DNA from 4 places in the Phyllobacterium sp. 22552 genome. Region 1 is predicted to be linked to each of the others. Evidence: riboswitches for the same ligand, from Rfam matches in the RefSeq annotation. Region 1 holds a riboswitch; each other region holds the start of a gene.

The links. A riboswitch is a leader RNA that binds a small molecule or an ion and turns the genes downstream of it on or off. The one in region 1 is predicted to bind cobalamin.
Region 2: it holds a riboswitch for cobalamin, as region 1 does, so the genes downstream of both, ACTJI9_RS06670 (ABC transporter ATP-binding protein) here and ACTJI9_RS00530 (aromatic ring-hydroxylating oxygenase subunit alpha) in region 1, are expected to answer to the same signal.
Region 3: it holds a riboswitch for cobalamin, as region 1 does, so the genes downstream of both, nrdH (glutaredoxin-like protein NrdH) here and ACTJI9_RS00530 (aromatic ring-hydroxylating oxygenase subunit alpha) in region 1, are expected to answer to the same signal.
Region 4: it holds a riboswitch for cobalamin, as region 1 does, so the genes downstream of both, bluB (5,6-dimethylbenzimidazole synthase) here and ACTJI9_RS00530 (aromatic ring-hydroxylating oxygenase subunit alpha) in region 1, are expected to answer to the same signal.

The regions. Positions count from the first base shown of each region.
Region 1 is NZ_JBQENG010000001.1:113,420-118,260, reverse strand. Features, by position in the region: gene ACTJI9_RS00540 (TIM barrel protein) at 1-810, opposite strand, end outside; gene ACTJI9_RS00535 (2Fe-2S iron-sulfur cluster-binding protein) at 965-2,050, opposite strand; gene ACTJI9_RS00530 (aromatic ring-hydroxylating oxygenase subunit alpha) at 2,056-3,297, opposite strand; cobalamin riboswitch at 3,409-3,607, opposite strand; gene ACTJI9_RS00525 (L-fuconate dehydratase) at 3,789-4,841, opposite strand, start outside.
Region 2 is NZ_JBQENG010000002.1:508,794-513,634, reverse strand. Features, by position in the region: gene cysQ (3'(2'),5'-bisphosphate nucleotidase CysQ) at 1-216, shown strand, start outside; gene ACTJI9_RS06680 (FecCD family ABC transporter permease) at 348-1,361, opposite strand; gene ACTJI9_RS06675 (ABC transporter substrate-binding protein) at 1,362-2,309, opposite strand; gene ACTJI9_RS06670 (ABC transporter ATP-binding protein) at 2,309-3,115, opposite strand; cobalamin riboswitch at 3,386-3,599, opposite strand; gene ACTJI9_RS06665 (DUF2126 domain-containing protein) at 4,143-4,841, shown strand, end outside.
Region 3 is NZ_JBQENG010000007.1:225,003-229,843, reverse strand. Features, by position in the region: gene nrdE (class 1b ribonucleoside-diphosphate reductase subunit alpha) at 1-1,309, opposite strand, end outside; gene nrdI (class Ib ribonucleoside-diphosphate reductase assembly flavoprotein NrdI) at 1,279-1,692, opposite strand; gene nrdH (glutaredoxin-like protein NrdH) at 1,707-1,928, opposite strand; cobalamin riboswitch at 2,174-2,396, opposite strand; gene ACTJI9_RS17465 (MFS transporter) at 2,505-3,836, opposite strand; gene cyoA (ubiquinol oxidase subunit II) at 4,023-4,841, shown strand, end outside.
Region 4 is NZ_JBQENG010000001.1:389,900-394,740, forward strand. Features, by position in the region: gene ettA (energy-dependent translational throttle protein EttA) at 1-684, shown strand, start outside; gene ACTJI9_RS01975 (MOSC domain-containing protein) at 784-1,392, shown strand; cobalamin riboswitch at 1,419-1,611, shown strand; gene bluB (5,6-dimethylbenzimidazole synthase) at 1,658-2,401, shown strand; gene ACTJI9_RS01985 (DUF2293 domain-containing protein) at 2,334-2,651, opposite strand; gene ACTJI9_RS01990 (ArsR/SmtB family transcription factor) at 2,780-3,787, shown strand; gene metF (methylenetetrahydrofolate reductase [NAD(P)H]) at 3,787-4,713, shown strand.

The DNA.
Region 1 (4,841 bases):
CAATCGGGTATTAATCCATGCCATACTGGCAGAAATGGCACGTGCCGGGTCAGCCATTTTCTGGACTTCTTCTGCAAAAGGCTCAAACGAAAACAAGCCCTTGTAGCCCTGATTCAAAAGTGCGCGGATCTGATCGACATTGCCAAGGCGATCATTCTCATCAACCAGAACCCTGTGCGGATCACGCATATCATCAATGCTCACATGAGGATCCGTCACGCCGGAAATATGGACGAGCCCTGTCAAATCCGGAAAAAATTCTGGCTCTCCGGCAAGATGATGATGGAAAGTGTCATGGACAAGCTTGAAACAAGCCTTACCCCCGATAGCCTCAATGGCATGCGCTGCCTCGCCCTTTGAACGAAGCGAGCAAATTTCAAAGCCCAGCGGTTCGACAAAACCCAACAGTCCGCGGCTCTCAAGAATGGGCTTTAGCGCCGTCAGCGCCTTTCGCAAATTAGTCTGCCGCTCACCCTCTTCCTGACCCGTACCATCATTGACAGGAACCAGAACAAGTGCCGCTGCGCCAGCGTCTCGCGCATAATCCGCAAGCTCAATAGCCTCGTGCTCACGTTCCGGAGTCCACTCGTTAAAGCGCTGCAAGGCATTGATCGTGGCAATGCGCACGCCGGCTGCTTTCGATAGCGCCTTCATTTCAGTTGCAGCTGTGCCGTCAATAATCGCATTGCCGCCAAGGTCATTACGAATCTCAACATCGCGCAAGCCAAGCGCCACCGCCAACTGAAAAAACGCGGCAGGGCGAAGATAAGGAGTAGCGATATGATTGATAGCAAAAATTGGTGCAGCCATTTTGGATTCCTCCCCACCGCTTTGAGCCAGCCTGCTCTATGCGAATCTCGGCCTCTGGCAATACACGAGCTTCGTCAAGCAATGCATCGGGAAAAGCAAGGGGATTGAGATCGACAACACGAAAATGCGCTTGGGAGCTGGAGCAAAATTTGCTCTAGGCTTCCACTTCGACATTGCCCAACGGTTTGGAACAACAGGCCAGGATATAGCCTTCATCAATTTCCTCGTCGAGAATCCCGCCATTATGGTTCATATCGACATTGCCGGAAATTTTCATGACCTTGCAGGTGCCGCACAATCCGGATTCACAGGCCGCGGCAATTCGAATGCCAGCACCACGGGCAGCCTTGAGGATTGTATCGCCTGCGACGCAGTGCACATCCTTGCCGGCCATGGAGAAAGTGACGATCGCGGCAGTTTCAGACACCTCCGTAGAAATATCGTCCATTACCGGAAGCACAGGTTCGGCGGCGGAACCGAAGCTTTCCTGATGGTAATTGGCCATATCGAAGCCGGACTCTTCCAGCATGGCCCGAACATCGCGCATGAATCCGTCAGGACCGCAGCAGAAAATCGTCCGTTCCTTGAAGTCGGGCGACAATAGCGAAAGCTTCGGCGCTTCGAGCCTGCCTCTGATACCCGTCCAGAGCTGCCCCATTTCATGTTCCTTGATCAGAAAGGACAATTTGAGATTTGGCATGCAACTGGTCAGATATTCGAGTTCCTTGCGAAAAATTATATCGCTCGGGCGGCGTGCGCAACTGACAAGACTAATATCGCTTTGTGGTGCACAATCCTGCATCCAGCGCGTCATTGACATCATAGGCGTGATGCCTGATCCGGCAGAAATAAACAGATATTTTTCGCCGGGATGTTTTGAGATTGAAAAGTCACCCAGCGGCCCAAATGCTTTCAGCCGCGCGCCCGGCGTGAGGTGGTCCAGCATCCAGCGGGTGCCGATGCTGCCATCCTGCGCTTTGACCGTGATTGCAATCGTAAATGGCCGCGAGGGGCTGGAAGAGAGTGTATAGGTACGCAGGACCGCATCCGGCTGCGTACCCAATTCAAACGTCATGAACTGGCCGGGCTCATACCGGAACCAGTTTTGATTGTCGGAACGAAATGTGAATGTCTTCACATTGGGCGCTTCCTCAATGACAGACAGGCACTCCAGCAGATGCAGCCGGTCGTTCCATGGCTGCATCTGATCGAGATGCGGGTACTTTTGAGGAATGCCCATATTCACTACGCTACCTTGCTCAGTCGCTTGTCGCCGGAAAGGCGCGTTTCCATCGTGTTGGAATACCATTCAAGGAATTGCAGAACACCGCCTTCATGCTCTACCGAATAAGGGCCCGGCTCATAGGCAGGAGAGCGAATGCCAAAAGCATTTTCTTCAACGATCTGGCGGTCCTGATCATTGGTTTCGAGCCAGACATGCGTGAGTTCCTCAATGGTGTAATCGACGCCTTCCACCGCGTCCTTGTGCACCAGCCACTTGGTCGTGACCTGGGTTTCTGTCGGGCTAAGCGGGAGAACGCGGAAAGAAAGGGCATGATCCCCCAGAATGTGATTCCACGTCGTCGGATAATGATAGAGCAATAGCGAACCGATCTGCCGTGCATTCACATCATCGCTAAGCTGACGCGCTACAGCACGTTTGCCCGACATGGTATAGCTCTCGGCTTCGTGAAGCAGCGGCACGCGTGTCGCACGGTACTGGCCATTTTCATCGATACGGAACACGCTCGGCAGACCTGCGGCTTCGCATTTGTCCCAATGCGCCACGATTTCCGGATCATCCTTTGAGCCTTGTATGCCAGTCACGCTTGGTGCTTCAGGAAACGTCTTACAGAGTTCCGGATGATTGGCGGCGCAATGATAGCATTCGCGGTTGTTTTCCCACACCAGCTTCCAATTACCCTTCTCCACGATCGAGCTTTGAAAGGCGACTTTGGTTTCGCTGAGGCGATGCGGTGCAAGATAAGGATCGATCATGGCACGCGTAGCGGCAAAATCCGGCGCAATCGGCGCAAGGCAGATGAAGATATAGCCGCCAACGCTTTCGCAATGCACCGTCTTCAGGCTGTGCTGGCTGGCATCGAAATCGTCGCCCATCTGGCGCGCGAATAATAGACGGCCATCCAGTTCATAAGTCCACTGATGATAGGGGCAAACAAGCTTCGCCGAGGTGCCCCGTTCAGAAGCACAAACGCGCGACCCGCGATGGCGGCATGAATTATGAAACGCGCGTATTTTCTTCTCGCGGTCCCGGACGATAACGACCGGATAATCGCCAATCTGCACGGTAAAATAATTGCCCGGTCGCGCCACTTCGCAATCATGACCGATAAACAGCCAGTCGCGGTAGAAGATATTTTCCATATCCAACCGGAAATACTCCGGATCATTGTAGAAAGCCTGCTCAAGGCCATAACCAGGTTTCCGGTGTTTCAGGTTCCGGAGTAGTTCACTATGTGCGTCCATGTCGTGTCCTCGCCATCTCATTTGCGAAAGAACTGACTGGTGGTGACGGAGAAGACCGTCCGTATGGCTGCCCATACAAAACAATGCTCCTTGATCGCCCACCGCGATCAGTCGGTGTTATCGCTTGCGGCTGGTTTCCGGGCTCTGGAGTTGCTCTTGCGAGCCTCACGGCGCCTTCCCGGAACCATGCTCCAGTGGCTATTTTGCCGCGTTTCACTCCACTACCGTTGCGGGGGCAGCGCCGGGATTAAACCGGCTTCCCAATTCTCCACCTTCCCTAGAAAGCGGCACCTCAAGTAGCCTGATAAAAGCATCCGGATGATAAAAAGAATAGGTGCGGAAACGACATCGCATTTACACAAGACGACACGACCGAAAAAACAGAAAATGCCGCCACTCCGGCACGTCAGAATGGCGGCACAATACCCTTTCCATGTCAGCAATGAATATCACCAGAGACGGCGATGGTTCATTTACCGGGCGGAAAGGCTTTAAAGACCGTGATGCAAATACTGCTTGATCGATTCCGGTTTCATCTCAATTGAAAAGCCCGGCAGCGAGGGTGGCATATAGGCCGCATCCTGAATGTTGCAGGGATCAACAAAATGCTCGTGCAGATGATCGACATACTCGATAACCCTGCCCTCTTTCGTCCCTGAAACGGCGATATAATCAATCATTGACAGATGCTGGACATATTCACACAGACCAACACCGCCCGCATGCGGCCAGACTGGTAGCTCATACTTTGCGGCGATAAGCAGCACCGCCAGCACTTCGTTCAGTCCACCCATGCGGCAACTATCGATCTGCACGACATCGATAGCGCCTTCGGCGATGAACTGTTTGAACATGATGCGGTTCTGACACATCTCACCGGTCGCGACTTTCACCGGATGGATAGCCTGCCGAATTTTGCGATGGCCCGCAACGTCGTCGGGGCTCGTTGGCTCTTCAATGAAGAACGGCTTGACGAAGGCAAGCTTGTTCACCCAATCAATGGCTTCATTCACTTCCCAGACCTGATTGGCATCGATCATGAGAATGCGGTCAGGGCCGATCACTTCGCGCGCGATGGTAAGACGTCGGATATCATCTTCGAGATCGCGGCCGACTTTCATCTTAATGTGGTTGAAGCCCGCATCCACGGCCTCCTGACAAAGGCGACGGAGCTTTTCATCGGAATAGCCCAGCCAGCCTGCCGATGTCGTATAGCAGGGATACCCATCTGCTTTTAGCGTTTCAATACGTTCTTTCTTACCGACCTCTGCTCTACGCAGAATTTCCAGCGCCTCTTCAGGCGTCAGCACGTCCGTAAGATAGCGGAAGTCCACGATTTTGACGATCTCTTCCGGCGTCATTTCACCGACCAGTTGCCAGACAGGCTTCTTCGCTTCCTTGGCCAGCAAATCCCAAACGGCGTTCACTACCGCGCCTGTGGCCAGATGCATTGCACCCTTATCAGGGCCGATCCAGCGTAACTGGCTGTCACCGGTGATAAAATGCCAGAACCTGCCCGGGTTTTCCTTTATCCAATCAAGTTC
Region 2 (4,841 bases), on a different contig from region 1:
ATCAAATTCGGCCTGTTGGCACGGGGCGAGGCGGATATTTATCCACGCCTGAGCCGGACGATGGAATGGGATACGGCTGCCGGGGATGCAGTGCTTCGCGCCGCTGGTGGAACGACGCTGACGCTGGATGGCAAGTTGCTGAGCTATGGTCGCCGCAATCAGGCGGATGATGCTGATTTTGCCAATCCCGGATTCGTCGCTCGGGGCAGACTATAGCCAGTTTTCAGCTTTAAGACCTGGAACCCGGCTGAAATCCTTTAGGTTGTTTGTCACGAGAATAGTGCCTCTCGCACAGGCATATGCCTTAACAAATGCCATTTGGCTTTGGTCTGCAGTAAATTATCATCTCATCCTTTGCGCAGCAGCAAGGTGACGACGAAGAACGCACCGATGGAGCTGGTGACGACGCCAATCGGCAATTCCTGCGGCGCGAGCAGCAGTCTTGCGACGAGGTCGCTTGAAAGGAGCAGTATGCTTCCGAAAAGCGCGCAAGTTACAATCAGTCCGGCATGGAGCTGGCCGGAAAAGCGCCGCGCAATATGGGGAATCATCAACCCGACAAAGCCGATAACGCCCGATACTGAAACAAAGATCGCGGTTGAAAAGGCACAAACAATAAACACGATATTCCGGGTTCGATTGACCCTGACGCCGAGGCTTTCCGCGGTGTTTTCGCCCGCCAAAAACGCATCAAGATTGCGGTGGTTATAAAGCGCGAAGATCAGGATTGAGGCGAGGCCAATCAATGCCAGCGGCAGATTATCCCAACGCGCAATTCCCAGTCCTCCAAGCGTCCAGAACAATACCGAATGGGCGGCACGTTGATCGCCGGAAAACACCATATAATTGGCAAGCGCCGTGAAGATGAAGGATACGGCAAGGCCAGCAAGGATCATGCGCTCGGGACCCTGACCTTGTACGCGGCGCACCAGCAGCAGAACGATAATAGCTGCGAGCATGCCACCGCTGAACGCAGCAATGGGCAGGGTCCATACGCCGAAGCGATCGCCGAAAAGACTTATAACCGATACCGCGCCAGCAGCAGCCCCCGAGGAAAGACCAAACAGGAAGGGGTCAGCGAGATCGTTGCGGGTAACGGTCTGCAACATTGCGCCAATGATGCCAAGGCCAGCACCGACGCACAGGCCGAGGATGGCGCGGGGCAAACGCAGGTCGACAATAATTCTTTCTATGGGCACAGTCGTGGCCAAATCACTGAGCCCTGCAAAATGCGCCAAGGCATTCAACACGTCGCCAAGCGCGATAAATGTTGAGCCATAGGCAATGGAAAGGAGCCCAAGCACGATGACCAGCACCGTGCTTACCGCTAAAGTCAGTTTTGTTCCCGCCGGAAAATGCACTCAGAATGCTTCCGGATGCATTGCCTTGGCAATCTTTTCGATGGCTTCGATATTCGCAGGACCCGGCGTAAGTTCCGCATAACGAAGGGGGACAAAGCGCTCATTCTTTACTGCATCGGTTTCCTTCATGGCCGGATGGCTCTTCAGGAAATCGAGAAGCTTCTTATATCCAACATCATCCTGATAATCGAGCAGTACGAGAAACTGCGGATTGCGCGATGCAACAGTTTCCCAAGAGGTGGTGGCCCAGCTGGATTCCAGGTCATCCATGATGTTGACGCCGCCAGCTTCGCTGATCATCGCTGAAGGGATGGCGAACTTTCCAGCGGTGAATGGTTTGTCTTCACCGGAATCATAAAGGAACACGCGGGTACCGCTGTTGGTGCCGACCTTCTTTTTGATCTGTGCCAATTGGGTCTTCCAGCCGGAAATCAGTTTTTCAGCTTCTGCTTCCTTGTCGAAAATTTTGCCCAGCTTTTCGATGTCGCCATAGAGAAGCTCCATGGAAGCGGCAGGGCGGTTTTTATCGAGATGGACGCAGCTCTCGGTCAGTTCGAGGGTTTTGATTCCATAGGGCGCAAGTGTATCGGGGGTAACTTCGCCGCCGATGCGCATGCCGTAATTCCATCCAGCAAAGAAGAAATCAGGCTGCACGGCGATAATATTCTCGAGTGTCGGATTTTTTGGTGCAAGTTCCGGAATGGAACCCTGCTGCTTGATGAAGGCATCATCGAGCTTGTACCAGCCGGTGATTCCGGTCACGCCAACCATTGAAGATTGCAGGCCAAGCGCGAAAGCCATTTCGCTCATGTTAATATCATTGACGACAACGCGCTTGGGAGCGGCGTCGAAGGTCAAAGGTTTGCCGCAACTATCGACGGTTACAGGGAAAGCAAAGGCAGGCGCAGACAGAAGAGTAAATGCGAGGGCAAAAAGGGATTTTTTCATCAAATGCTCCGTGAATGAGAATGGGCGTCATGGATCGGTTCGGGTGCTTCAAACACCATAAGGTCGCGCTGGCGAGATGGGTGCCTGAGGCGCAGCACATCAAGGTCAAATACATCGCTGACGATGCGCGGGGTCAGCGTTTCGTCGGGCGTGCCTGACGCTACAAGCTGAGCGCTGTGCATGACTGCTACATGGGTTGCAAAGGGCGCAACAAGCGGCAAATCATGCAGAACGGCAATGGTCGTGACATTAAGTCCGGCAACGAGCAGGAGCAGTTCGCTGCGCGCCTTTGGATCGAGGTGATTGGTCGGTTCATCAAGAAACAGGATGGCCGGTTGCTGGGCGAGGGCGCGCGCCAATTGCATGCGCTGCCGTTCGCCGCCTGACAATGAACCCAATGCACGACGGCGGAAATGGCTGATCCGCGCGCGCTCCATGGAATCTTCGACGATTTCCCGGTCGACCGTGCGTGTGAAGACGCCCAGATGGGGAATGCGGCCAAGAGATACATAATCCTCGACAAGAAGCTGTTGATCGGGGGCATCGGCCTGGCCGACAAAGGCAAATTGCCGGGCCCGCTCAAGCGGCGACATTGTACCGATAATTTTGCCGTTGAAGCTTATTCCGCCGGACGTCGGTGGCAGCAGCCCGGCCAGCATGCGCAGCAAGGTGGATTTTCCAGCGCCATTCGGCCCGATAATAGCGAGCCTTGCGCCACATCTTATGCCGACCGACGCAGCATCAACCAAAGTATGGGTTCCGGTTTTATAGCTCACGGCTGTTGCATCAAGCTGTATATGGCTCACGGGCGCGCTCCCATGCCGTGGAAATATTCTGAGGACTTCGACATGGGTAGGAGATAGCGTAATGTTATAACAATCGTCAATGCCGATTGTTTGAGAGGGTAGATAATATGATGCTGGGTCGAAGTGACGATGCGCGAAACGTTCATACCTGCCAACTTTCAAGGGGAGGACAGAGAACGCAGACGATGAACCGGAAGCTATTCAAAGCATTCGGGTGCCGCTAATGCGGACAGAGGTCATCGCATCGCTCCCGGCACACCCCGTCCGGTTCGAATTTCAATTATGATGGCAGGTCTCCTGGCTCACGGGTCTTGGCAAAGCCTTACCTTCCCGATCTTGCGATCAGTGGCATCATCAGGCGTCGCTCACCGCTTACAGTTGCGGGGGCAGCCACGGTTTCGGTCCCTTTTGGGTACGCCTCACCGTGTTCCCTTTTCATCTCCAGCATTGTCTAGCCGGAGAAACCATCACGATGATTAGTAGTTGAACCGAAGTGAAAATGAAATGGGGTAAAAGAGATAGCACTTGGAAAAAATAGAAGAATGCTATGTTTCCCTCAGGAGTGAGAGGGAGGCTTTCGCCCACCTCCCGTTTTCTGGTTTAATGAATGGAGATCCGGATAGTGAGTGTCCAGCTCGTCCGGGTCTTTTTCAATTCCAGGGTGATAATCAGCAGCTACCCTTTGTTGGCATTGAGTTTCTGCGTGGTTCGACGGGGCTCACCATGAGGAATGTGGTTTGATTGCACATTGGTCGATAACCTTGCAGGAAGTAACTTCCTGCAAATAATAACCTCCCTCATGGTGAGCCCCGTCGAACCACGCAGCAAGCCTAATGCAAATTATATTACCCCCTCTCTTGGATTTGGTTGTGTCGTCCATTTTGCCAGCCCGTTTAAGGTGCAGATTCAGTACGTGCTAAAATAAATGGCAGAATAAGTTTTTTAAGCGTGAACAAGCCGATGGAGTAGGCTAGGCTTCGCATGTAGCCTTTGGCGACATCGATGTTTTATTGAATTTTGGGGCGACATGGCAATTCACGCAGCAGTCTATCATCTGACTCACTATAAATATGATCGCCCCATCATGCTCGGGCCGCAGATCATCCGCCTTCAACCAGCTCCGCACTCGAGAACCAAAGTGCTGAGTCACTCGTTGAAGGTCAGTCCGTCCAACCATTTCGTCAATTTGCAGCAGGACCCTTACGGTAATTTTCTGGCCCGTTTTGTCTTTCCTGAGCCCGTCACGGAGCTCAAGATCGAAGTCGATCTCATTGCCGATATGACCGTCTATAATCCGTTTGATTTCTTCGTCGAACCTGCCGGAGAAATCTGGCCCTTCGCTTACCCTGAAGATATACGCGACGATCTTTCCATATATATGAAGCCGGAGCCGATTGGGCCGCTTCTGTCGGATTTTCTGGCAACGATTGATCGCTCAAGCACCAATACAGTCAATTTCGTCGTGGACCTTAATGCACGCATCCAGCGCGAGATTGGTTATGTTATCCGCATGGAAACCGGTGTCCAAGAGCCGGAAACCACGTTGAATGTCCGTACAGGTTCGTGCCGTGATACCAGCTGGCTTCTCGTCCAGACCTTGCGTCATCTCGGCCTGGCGGCGCGTTTTGTTTCCGGCTACCTCATCCAGTTAAAGCCCGATCTGGTGGCGCTCGATGGGCCTGCCGGGACAACGACGGATTTTACTGATCTACATGCCTGGTGCGAG
Region 3 (4,841 bases), on a different contig from region 1:
TTTTGCCAAAATCCATTGAATCCATTGCGGCGGCAATATTCAGCGAGCCGAGATTACAGGAGATATCCTTGCCCATATCGCTATAGGACAGATCGGCATTGTATTCGCTCGCCTCGCTGACCTGAAGGATTTCCGAGCACAGATTGCTCATGGTGATGCGCCCTGCAATCGGGTTGGCGCGATTCACTGTGTCCTCGAACATGATGTAGGGATAGCCGCTTTCGAACTGGATTTCGGCCAAGACCTGAAAGAAGTCGCGAGCCTTGATTTTCTTTTTGCGGATACGCGAATCTGCGACCATTTCACGGTACTTTTCTGTCACCGAAATTTCCGTAAAGGCCACGCCGTAGACCCGCTCTACGTCATAGGGAGAGAACAGATACATATCCTCATTGTTCTTCGCCAATTCGAAAGTAATATCCGGCACGACAACGCCGAGCGACAGCGTCTTGATACGGATTTTCTCATCCGCATTTTCGCGCTTGGTATCGAGGAAACGCATTATGTCGGGATGATGTGCGTTCAGATAGACCGCACCTGCCCCCTGTCTTGCACCAAGCTGGTTGGCATAGGAAAAACTATCCTCCAAAAGCTTCATGACTGGAATGATGCCGGATGACTGATTTTCAATCTGCTTTATCGGCGCGCCCGCTTCACGGATATTGGTGAGCGATAATGCAACGCCGCCCCCGCGTTTGGAGAGCTGCAGGGCCGAGTTGATACCCCTCGCGATTGATTCCATATTGTCTTCAATTCGGAGCAGAAAGCAGGACACCAGCTCGCCGCGCTGTTTCTTTCCAGCATTGAGAAAGGTGGGAGTTGCAGGCTGGAAACGCCCGGAAATGATCTCGTCAACCATATCCCGCGCCAGGGTTTCACTTCCTTGCGCCAGCGTCAGCGCCACCATGCAGATGCGGTCCTCGTAACGCTCAAGATAGCGTTTTCCGTCAAAGGTCTTCAGCGTGTAGCTGGTGTAATACTTGAATGCGCCAAGAAATGTTGGAAACCTAAATTTCTTCGCATAGGCATGGTTGAACAGATCGCGCATGAAATTGAAGGAATATTGATCAAGCACCGCGCGCTCATAATAGCCTTCGGTTACCAGGTAATCGAGCTTCTCGCGCAAATTGTGAAAGAACACCGTATTCTGGTTCACATGCTGCAGAAAATACTGCTTCGCCGCCATACGATCCTGATCGAACTGGATGTTGCCCTCCTCATCATAAAGGTTCAGCATCGCGTTCAGCGCGTGGTAATCCAGCACTGGTTCGTTGGCTTTCACTGGTCGTTCGAGCGTGAGCGCGTCCAAAATCGTTCCAATCCATGTTTGACGTTTACGACATCCTGCTCCGTGCCGATCAGCTCGAACCTGTAAAGGTAAGGCACCTGGCATTTGGCAGAGATGATGTCGCCGGCAATCCCGAAGGTCGCTCCGAAGTTACTGTTACCCGCGGAAATCACGCCGCGGAGATTTAAACGGTTTTCCGCCTGGTTGAGGAAGCGGATCACCTGTTTTGGAACGGCACCCTTGCCGCCATCGCCGCTATAAGTTGGCACGATCAAAATATAGGGTGCGTTGATCTTCAGCTCTTCATGAGAACCGATCGGTATCCGTTGTGAGGTGAAGCCCAGCTTGGAAACAAAACGGTGGGTATTCTCCGACCTGCTCGAAAAATAGACGATCCCACTCATGACACCCATCCCTGTCAGGCAAGGGTGCTAATCATATCCGGGCGAAAACCGGCCCAGTGTTTTTCGCCGGCGACAACCACAGGTACCTGGCGGTAGCCGAGACTTTGAACAAGTTCGAGAGCATCCTGATCGTTGGAAATATCAATAACGTCATACTCCATACCCTGCCGGTCAAGAGCTCGGGTCGTAGCGGTGCACTGGACACAGGCCGGCTTGCTGTAAACGACAATATTCATGACTTCCTCATTTGATTTTTGGTCGTGAGAACATGGTCTGGCAGCTCTGATTGCTGCCAGCTAGTTTGGTTTAAAACTGTATGACTTACTCAAGTGCCGCCCGATTTACGGCGGGTCGCCCACAATCAATGCGCTGGATAGGTTTCTCATGCACTTCACCCTGTTGCTCGCTCGTGGAGGGGCAGGGAAGCGTTTTACACGGAAAATCCTCGTGCATTGGCGCGACCGCTCCGGCACCCCGCCGGTGGACTCATCAGATCAAGGCAGGTCTCCTGGCTCGCAGATCAACGCACTTATTCTTGCCTTCCCGGGGCCTAGAGCCCCAGTGACAGTATCGAACAGGTGCTAGCCGCTTACAGTTGCGGGGGCAGCTCCGGCATCACAGTACCTTAAAGGCACCACTCACCGTATTCCCGTCTTAGCTTCCCACTCTCACGAATCGGAAGAACCTTGAACACTATATATAGTAGTGGATGTTAAAAATCCGTCAACAGCTAGATCAAACCAAAATTGAAACTATGCACAGCTGCCAATCAATTTGGCGCTGCGCACGAAATGGAATGAGTGAGGAAGGGACTACACGTCCTGATTGTCGGTCTGACGATTCAAGCTGAGGGCTATAAGCGTGCACACAGCACCGGAGAGCAGATAGCCGCCCGCAGCTATCAGGCCGAAATGGCTAGATAGCAGCAGCGCGACCAGCGGTGCGAAACCCGCCCCGAACAACCATGCCATATCGCTGGTCAATGCCGAGCCGGTATAGCGGAACTTCTTTGAGAAGCGCGAGGCCACTGAGCCGGATGACTGGCCGAAGGACAGACCAAGCAAAATAAATCCAAGGATCATGAAGATCAGTTCGCCGATGTCGCCGCCATCAAGCAATTGAGGAGCAAACCCACTGAACACGGCAATGGCTATGGCGGTGCCGCCCAGCAAATTCCGGCGTCCGACGCGGTCGGCAATCGTGCCCGACGCAAACACGGTAATGACGCCCACAGCCGCTCCGAATGCTTCAATCAAAAGAAAGCGGGCCGGGCCCTGATCCGTAAACAGGAAGACCCAAGACAGTGGAAATACCGTTACCATATGAAAGAGCGCAAAACTCGCAAGCGGTGCAAAAGCACCAATGACCACGTGGCGACCTTCATGCTGTAATGTGTTGGCCACCGTCGTTGGCTGCAGTTCTCTGCTTTCATATAATTTTGCATATTGCGGCGTAACAACCATTCGCAACCGTGCAAACAGCGCCACCACATTAATAGCGAAAGCAACGAAAAACGGATAGCGCCAGCCCCAGCCCAGGAAGTCTTCTGCGGAAAGATTGGCAACGAAAAATGCGAACAGCCCCGCCGCAACCATAAGCCCCAAGGGAGCACCGAGTTGCGGTATCATCGCATACCAGCCACGGCGTTGCTTGGGTGCATTGAGCGCCAGAAGCGATGCGAGGCCATCCCACTCACCGCCCAGCGCAAGCCCCTGTCCTATCCGGAACAGTGCCAAAAGCGCTGCAGATGCCCAACCGACTTGGGCATAACCGGGTAGGAACGCCACCGCAACGGTCGAGCTACCAAGCAGGAACAGGGCAATCGTCAATTTTACGCCACGGCCATAAGTGCGATCGATCTGCATGAAGATAACCGTGCCAATCGGCCGCGCAAGAAAGGCCAGCGCAAAAATACCGAACGAATAGATCGTGCCCGTCAGAGCATCAACATAGGGGAACACCAGTTTCGGAAAGACCAGCACGGAGGCAATAGCATAGACGAAGAAGTCAAAGAATTCGGACGTTCTGCCGATAATCACGCCGATGGCAATCTCGCCAACGTTAACGTCGTCATGTCGCGAGTGAAGGCGCGTTGCGTCCTGCTCAAGCGTTGTCGAAGATGCCGCTCCTGTTTTAGCGCTCATTGCCCGGTGCGCTCCTCGATCAAATATTGAAACCGTTCAGGTTTGCTCGTTTGCGGTCACTGCTAGCGTATCCTTTATCATTGTGACACACTACGGGAGGATTGGGCAAATTGTCCAATGTCGCTCTGACTATGGTGCAGCTAGTGATGGCGCAACTAGGCGCTGTTTCCATTGACAGGAAGTCTCTTGAACCGTTTTTTTGCCATCGCCCTGCTTCCACTGCTTGCATTGCTTAGCGCGTGCAATGCTGTTGTCATGAGCCCGTCAGGCGACGTCGCCGTGCAACAGCGCGACCTGATCATTATTTCTACCGTCCTCATGCTTGTCATTATCATTCCCGTGATGGTGCTCACCGTGTTCTTTGCCTGGAAATACCGGCAGTCAAACACGGATGCGCCTTATGACCCGGAATGGGATCACTCCACCCAGCTGGAATTGATCATCTGGGCGGCGCCGCTGCTGATCATCATCTGCCTTGGCGCGGTTACCTGGATGGCGACACATTTGCTCGATCCCTATCGTCCGCTTGGACGCATTTCCCCCGGCAAAGCAGTTTCCGAAACGGTCAAGCCATTGCAGGTCGAAGTGGTCGCGCTGGATTGGAAGTGGCTCTTTATCTATCCGGAATATGGTATCGCCAGCGTCAATGAAATGGCCGCTCCCGTCGATCGGCCCATCGCTTTCCGGCTGACCTCCTCGGCGGTGATGAACTCGTTTTATATTCCTGCGCTAGCCGGGCAGATCTACACTATGCCCGGCATGCAGACGAAGCTGAGCGCCGTCATCAATCACCCCGGCGAATATGAGGGCTTTTCGGCCAATTACAGTGGCGCCGGTTTTTCCGGTATGCGCTTCGCTTTTCACGGCCTGCCGGATGAGGGTTTTGAAAAATGGATTGCCGACGTCAAGTCAAAAGGTACCACTCTTGATCGGATGACCTATCTGCAACTGGAACAGCCCAGCGAAAAAGTACCGGTACAGCATTATGCAAGTGTTGATCCGGAA
Region 4 (4,841 bases), 280 kb from region 1:
CTCACCAAGTCTTTCGGTGATCGTGTGCTGATCGAAAACCTGACTTTCAAACTGCCACCCGGCGGTATTGTTGGCATTATTGGTCCGAACGGTGCGGGTAAAACCACTCTGTTCAAGATGATCACCGGTCAGGAAAAGCCGGATTCCGGCACTATTCGCGTCGGCGAGACTGTTAACCTCGGATATGTCGATCAGAGTCGCGATCACCTGAAAGCCGACAAGAATGTCTGGGAAGAAATTTCCGGCGGAACTGACATCATCAAGCTTGGCAAGCATGAGATGAACTCCCGCGCTTATGTTTCAGCATTCAACTTCAAGGGTACCGACCAGCAGCAGAAAGTTGGAAATCTTTCTGGTGGTCAGCGTAACCGCGTGCATCTGGCCAAGATGCTTCAGTCCGGTGGCAATGTTTTGCTCCTCGACGAACCGACAAACGATCTAGACACGGAAACCTTGGCAGCACTTGAAGATGCCTTGGAAAAATATGCAGGTTGCGCTGTGATCATCAGCCATGATCGCATGTTCCTTGACCGTCTCGCGACGCATATCCTGGCTTTCGAAGGCGATAGCCATGTCGAATGGTTTGAAGGCAATTTCGAAGATTATGAAAACGACAAGATTCGTCGTCTCGGTCCCGATAGCGTCAATCCAAAGCGTCCAAGCTACAAGCCTCTGACACGCTAAATATAGATGGGGAACCGCAAGGTTCCCCGTTGTCTTTGCTGGTGTAATCGCCAGATAATTTGCCGCTTTTCTAAAGCAGGGAACTCTTTGGAGCAAATGATGACTGACCTGTTCGGTAATCGTGACGAAATAGTCCCTTCGCGTAAGGTCAGTGGTCGTGTGATCGGGCTATTTGAGGCACTCGACAGGGATTTTGTCACTTCTCCAACAGATTCACTGGAACTGACTTTTGACGGTATTGTCGGTGACTTTCACGCGGGTCAGACGCGTCGCTCTGGCGGACGTGAGCCTTGGTATCCGCGTGGCACCGAGATGCGCAACGAACGCCACCTTTCCATTCTAAGTGCCGACGAGCTTGACGAGATCGCAGGAGGCATGGGCTTGCCTCAGCTGAAAGCTGAATGGATCGGTGGAAACATGGTGATTTCCGGTATTCCATCCCTTTCGATGCTACCACCCAGATCGCTGATGTTTTTTGAAGGTGGCGTGACGTTGAAAGTCGATGGACAGAATGCGCCCTGCAAGATTGCTGGTCGTTCTATTGCTTCGCATGCGGGTACTCCTGACGAAACCACCACTGCATTGGATTTTGTACGCGTGTCCAAGCGCTCGCGGGGTATCGTCGCTTGGGTTGAAAAGCCCGGGATCATACGCGCCGGTGAAAAAGTTGATATTCGTATTCCCGAACAGTGGATTTACAGGGTCTAAGGCTTGCGCCAAGTGCCTTTTCATGGCGAATAGAAAACAGGTCCGGTGCCAGCAATTTAGACGATTGCGGAGAATCGGGAAGCCGGTGAAAATCCGGCACGTGCCCAGCGCTGTAAGGGGAATGACCGTGCATTATGCCACGGTGGCCGAGAGGCCACAGGAAGGCGCACGGTTCAGCTGAACCCAAGTCAGAAGACCGGCCGGACCCCATAGCCCAAGCTGCGCGGACGGCGGCGAGGGCCTCAAGCGTTGTTAGGAGCAAACAATGCACGAAGCTTTTGATAGTCCGGTTCCAGCGGGTGATTTTACTGACGATGAGCGTGCGGCCGTTTATAAGGCGATTTATACCCGGCGAGACGTCCGCGATCAGTTTTTGTCAAAACCGATCGCCTATGATGTTTTGATGCGATTGCTCGATGCGGCGCACCATGCTCCATCTGTAGGCTTCATGCAGCCTTGGAACTTCATCACAATTCGCGATATGGCCCGCAAGAGGCAAGTGCACCGCGCTTTCGCCAAAGCCAACGAGGAAGCCAAGGCCCTGTTTCAAGATGAACGCCGGGCGCTGTATGCCTCTCTCAAATTGGAAGGCATCCTTAAAGCGCCGGTCAATTTATGCATCACCTGCGACCGGACACGCGGTGGAACGGTCGTGCTCGGTCGCACCCACAACCGCCAGATGGATGTCTATAGCACCGTTTGTGCAGTCCAAAATTTGTGGCTTGCTGCCCGTGCTGAAGGTATTGGCGTTGGCTGGGTGAGCATCTATCACGACAATGACATGCGCCAAATATTAGGTATTCCGGATCACGTTGAGATTGTTGCCTATCTATGCCTGGGCTATGTCGACGAGCTTTTTGATGCACCGGAGCTGGAAAAAAAGGGCTGGCGCAAAAGAATCCAATTACAGGACCTTATTTTTGAAGAAGGCTGGGGCCAGCTCAGCTCAGATCTTCCTCATCCGGATCCAGAAGACGTGTCGCCCGCCATTCCGTCAGTTTGCGATTAATCGCATCAAGCACGAAGAAACGAGCGGACTCTTTGTCATAGCCTTCGTCGCGCAGCGCATCATAGTCTGTATGTTGATGCCGCACATGGGCAATAGCGGCCAACCATACGGCAATCGGCGGCGGCAAGGTCTTCATATGGGGCGCACCTGCGGCCGCGCGTATTGGTTCCGAATCGGAGTAGGGAACGGCGGGTAAAAGCAAGGTCAGCGCTTTGTTGATTGAACGCTGACGGTTCGTTCCTGCACTCATTGATGTCTTTCTAATTTGATTCTGGCGCCTATTTCAGACGCGGCAGAAATTGTCGTCAATGGCAAAAACCTCTTGCCAATCGTCGCCTCATGACATAAACATATCTTTATGTCTTTTGAGGATTGGTTATGGACCGGCACAATCTTAATCTCGACCTGATGGTTGATACGTTGAAAGCGGCAGCTGAGCCTAGTCGGCTACGCATTCTTGCTTTGTTGTCGCGTGGTGATCTAACCGTTTCCGACCTCACATCCATTTTAGGACAATCTCAGCCGCGAGTGTCACGACATCTGAAATTGCTCTTTGAAGCAAGTCTTATCAACCGCTATCAGGAAGGCTCCTGGGCCTATTTCCGTTTGGCGGAATCATTGATTGTGGGAGATATTGCCCGTTCCCTGCTAGATCGCCTGGATTGTTCTGATCCCCTGCTGGAGCGTGACCTTGAACGTCTTTCCTCTGTGAAGCTTCAGCGCCGTGAACGTGCGGCTGCCTATTTTAGCGCGAATGCTTCAAGCTGGGATGCTATCCGCTCGTTGCATGTTCCAGACGGCGCTGTGGAAGAGGCCCTTACCAAGATCATAGGTGCAAGACCGTTTCAAGCGATGCTCGACGTCGGTACGGGTACCGGGCGCCTGCTTGAGCTCTTTGCTCCGCTCTACTTGCGCGGTGTCGGTATCGATATCAATCGCGACATGTTGACGATTGCCCGGTCAAATCTTGAGAAGTCCGGCATTGCCAACGCGCAAGTCCGTCAAGGTGACGTCTATTCCTTGCCGGTAGACAGAGAGTCTTTCGATCTGGTGACAATCCATCAGGTCTTGCACTTCCTTGATAATCCGGCCGAGGCCATTCGTGAAGCTGCGCGTGCCTTGCGTCCTTCCGGCCGAATGTTGATCGTCGATTTTGCTCCACACGAACTTGAATTTCTACGCGACAGACATGCCCATTTGCGCCTCGGTTTTCATGACGGACAGATTAAAGACTGGCTGACGGAAGCCGGACTGACGCTGGAACAGAGCATGGAATTACAACCAAAAGATAAAGACAAACTGACTGTTAAATTGTGGCTGGCACGCGACCCACGCTTGCTAATTGCCGATCCTGTTTCAACCTCCCGCGTTACGGAGAGTGTCTAATGAGTTTTTTCCGCCAATCCCGCCGTGCCGATCTTGGTAGCAATATCAAGGTTTCATTCGAGTTCTTCCCGCCAAAGACCGAGGTGATGGAAGAGCGTCTCTGGGAGACTGTAACGCGTCTGGCTCCGCTTAATCCCGAATTTGTCTCTGTGACATATGGGGCAGGTGGCTCCACTCGTGAACGCACAGCCCGCACGATCAAGCGCATCTTAACCGAAACCGATGTGAATGCAGCGGCACATTTGACCTGTGTTGATGCCACGAAGGAAGAGGTGGACACGGTAATCCGCGAATTTGCCGCCATGGGTGTCAATCGCTTTGTCGCCTTGCGCGGCGATCCGGCAAGCGGCGTAGGTGCTCATTACAAACCGACACCGGGTGGGTATGAAAACGGTGCCGAACTTGTCGCTGGATTGAAAGCTTTCGCTGACTTCGATATTTCGGTTTCTGCATATCCCGAAAAGCATCCCGAGAGCCCGGATTTTGCTACCGACATCGATATGTTGAAGCGCAAGGTCGATAATGGCGCGACGCGTGCCATCACGCAGTTCTTTTTCGAGAACGACCAATATGAGCGCTATGTTGAAAAGGTGCGTCGTGCCGGAATCTATATTCCGATTTTGCCTGGTATACTTCCAATCCATAATTTCACCCAGGTTACCAATTTCTGCTCCAAAGCTGGTACTCACATACCTACATGGCTGGCAGAGCGGTTTGATGGATTGCAGAATGACGAGCAGACTCATGCTCTGGTAGCTTCAGCCGTCGCAGCGGAACAGGTTCTTGATCTGGTCGAACGTGGCGTGCAGGATTTCCATTTTTACACGATGAACAGGGCTGATCTCGCCTTTGCGATCTGTCATCTCATCGGTATTCGTCCGGAAGCTGTAGCACTCCAATCCAATCTAGCCGGTGCAGCAGCTTGATAACAGCTTGTTAAAAGTGAAACGGCCCGGTTGCTATAACCGGGCCGTTTCTTTTGTTTCACTCACTTAACGGTCAGAGACCATATCCGTAGCGCTCATATTTCAATTCAAGGTATCAGTCCTACGAC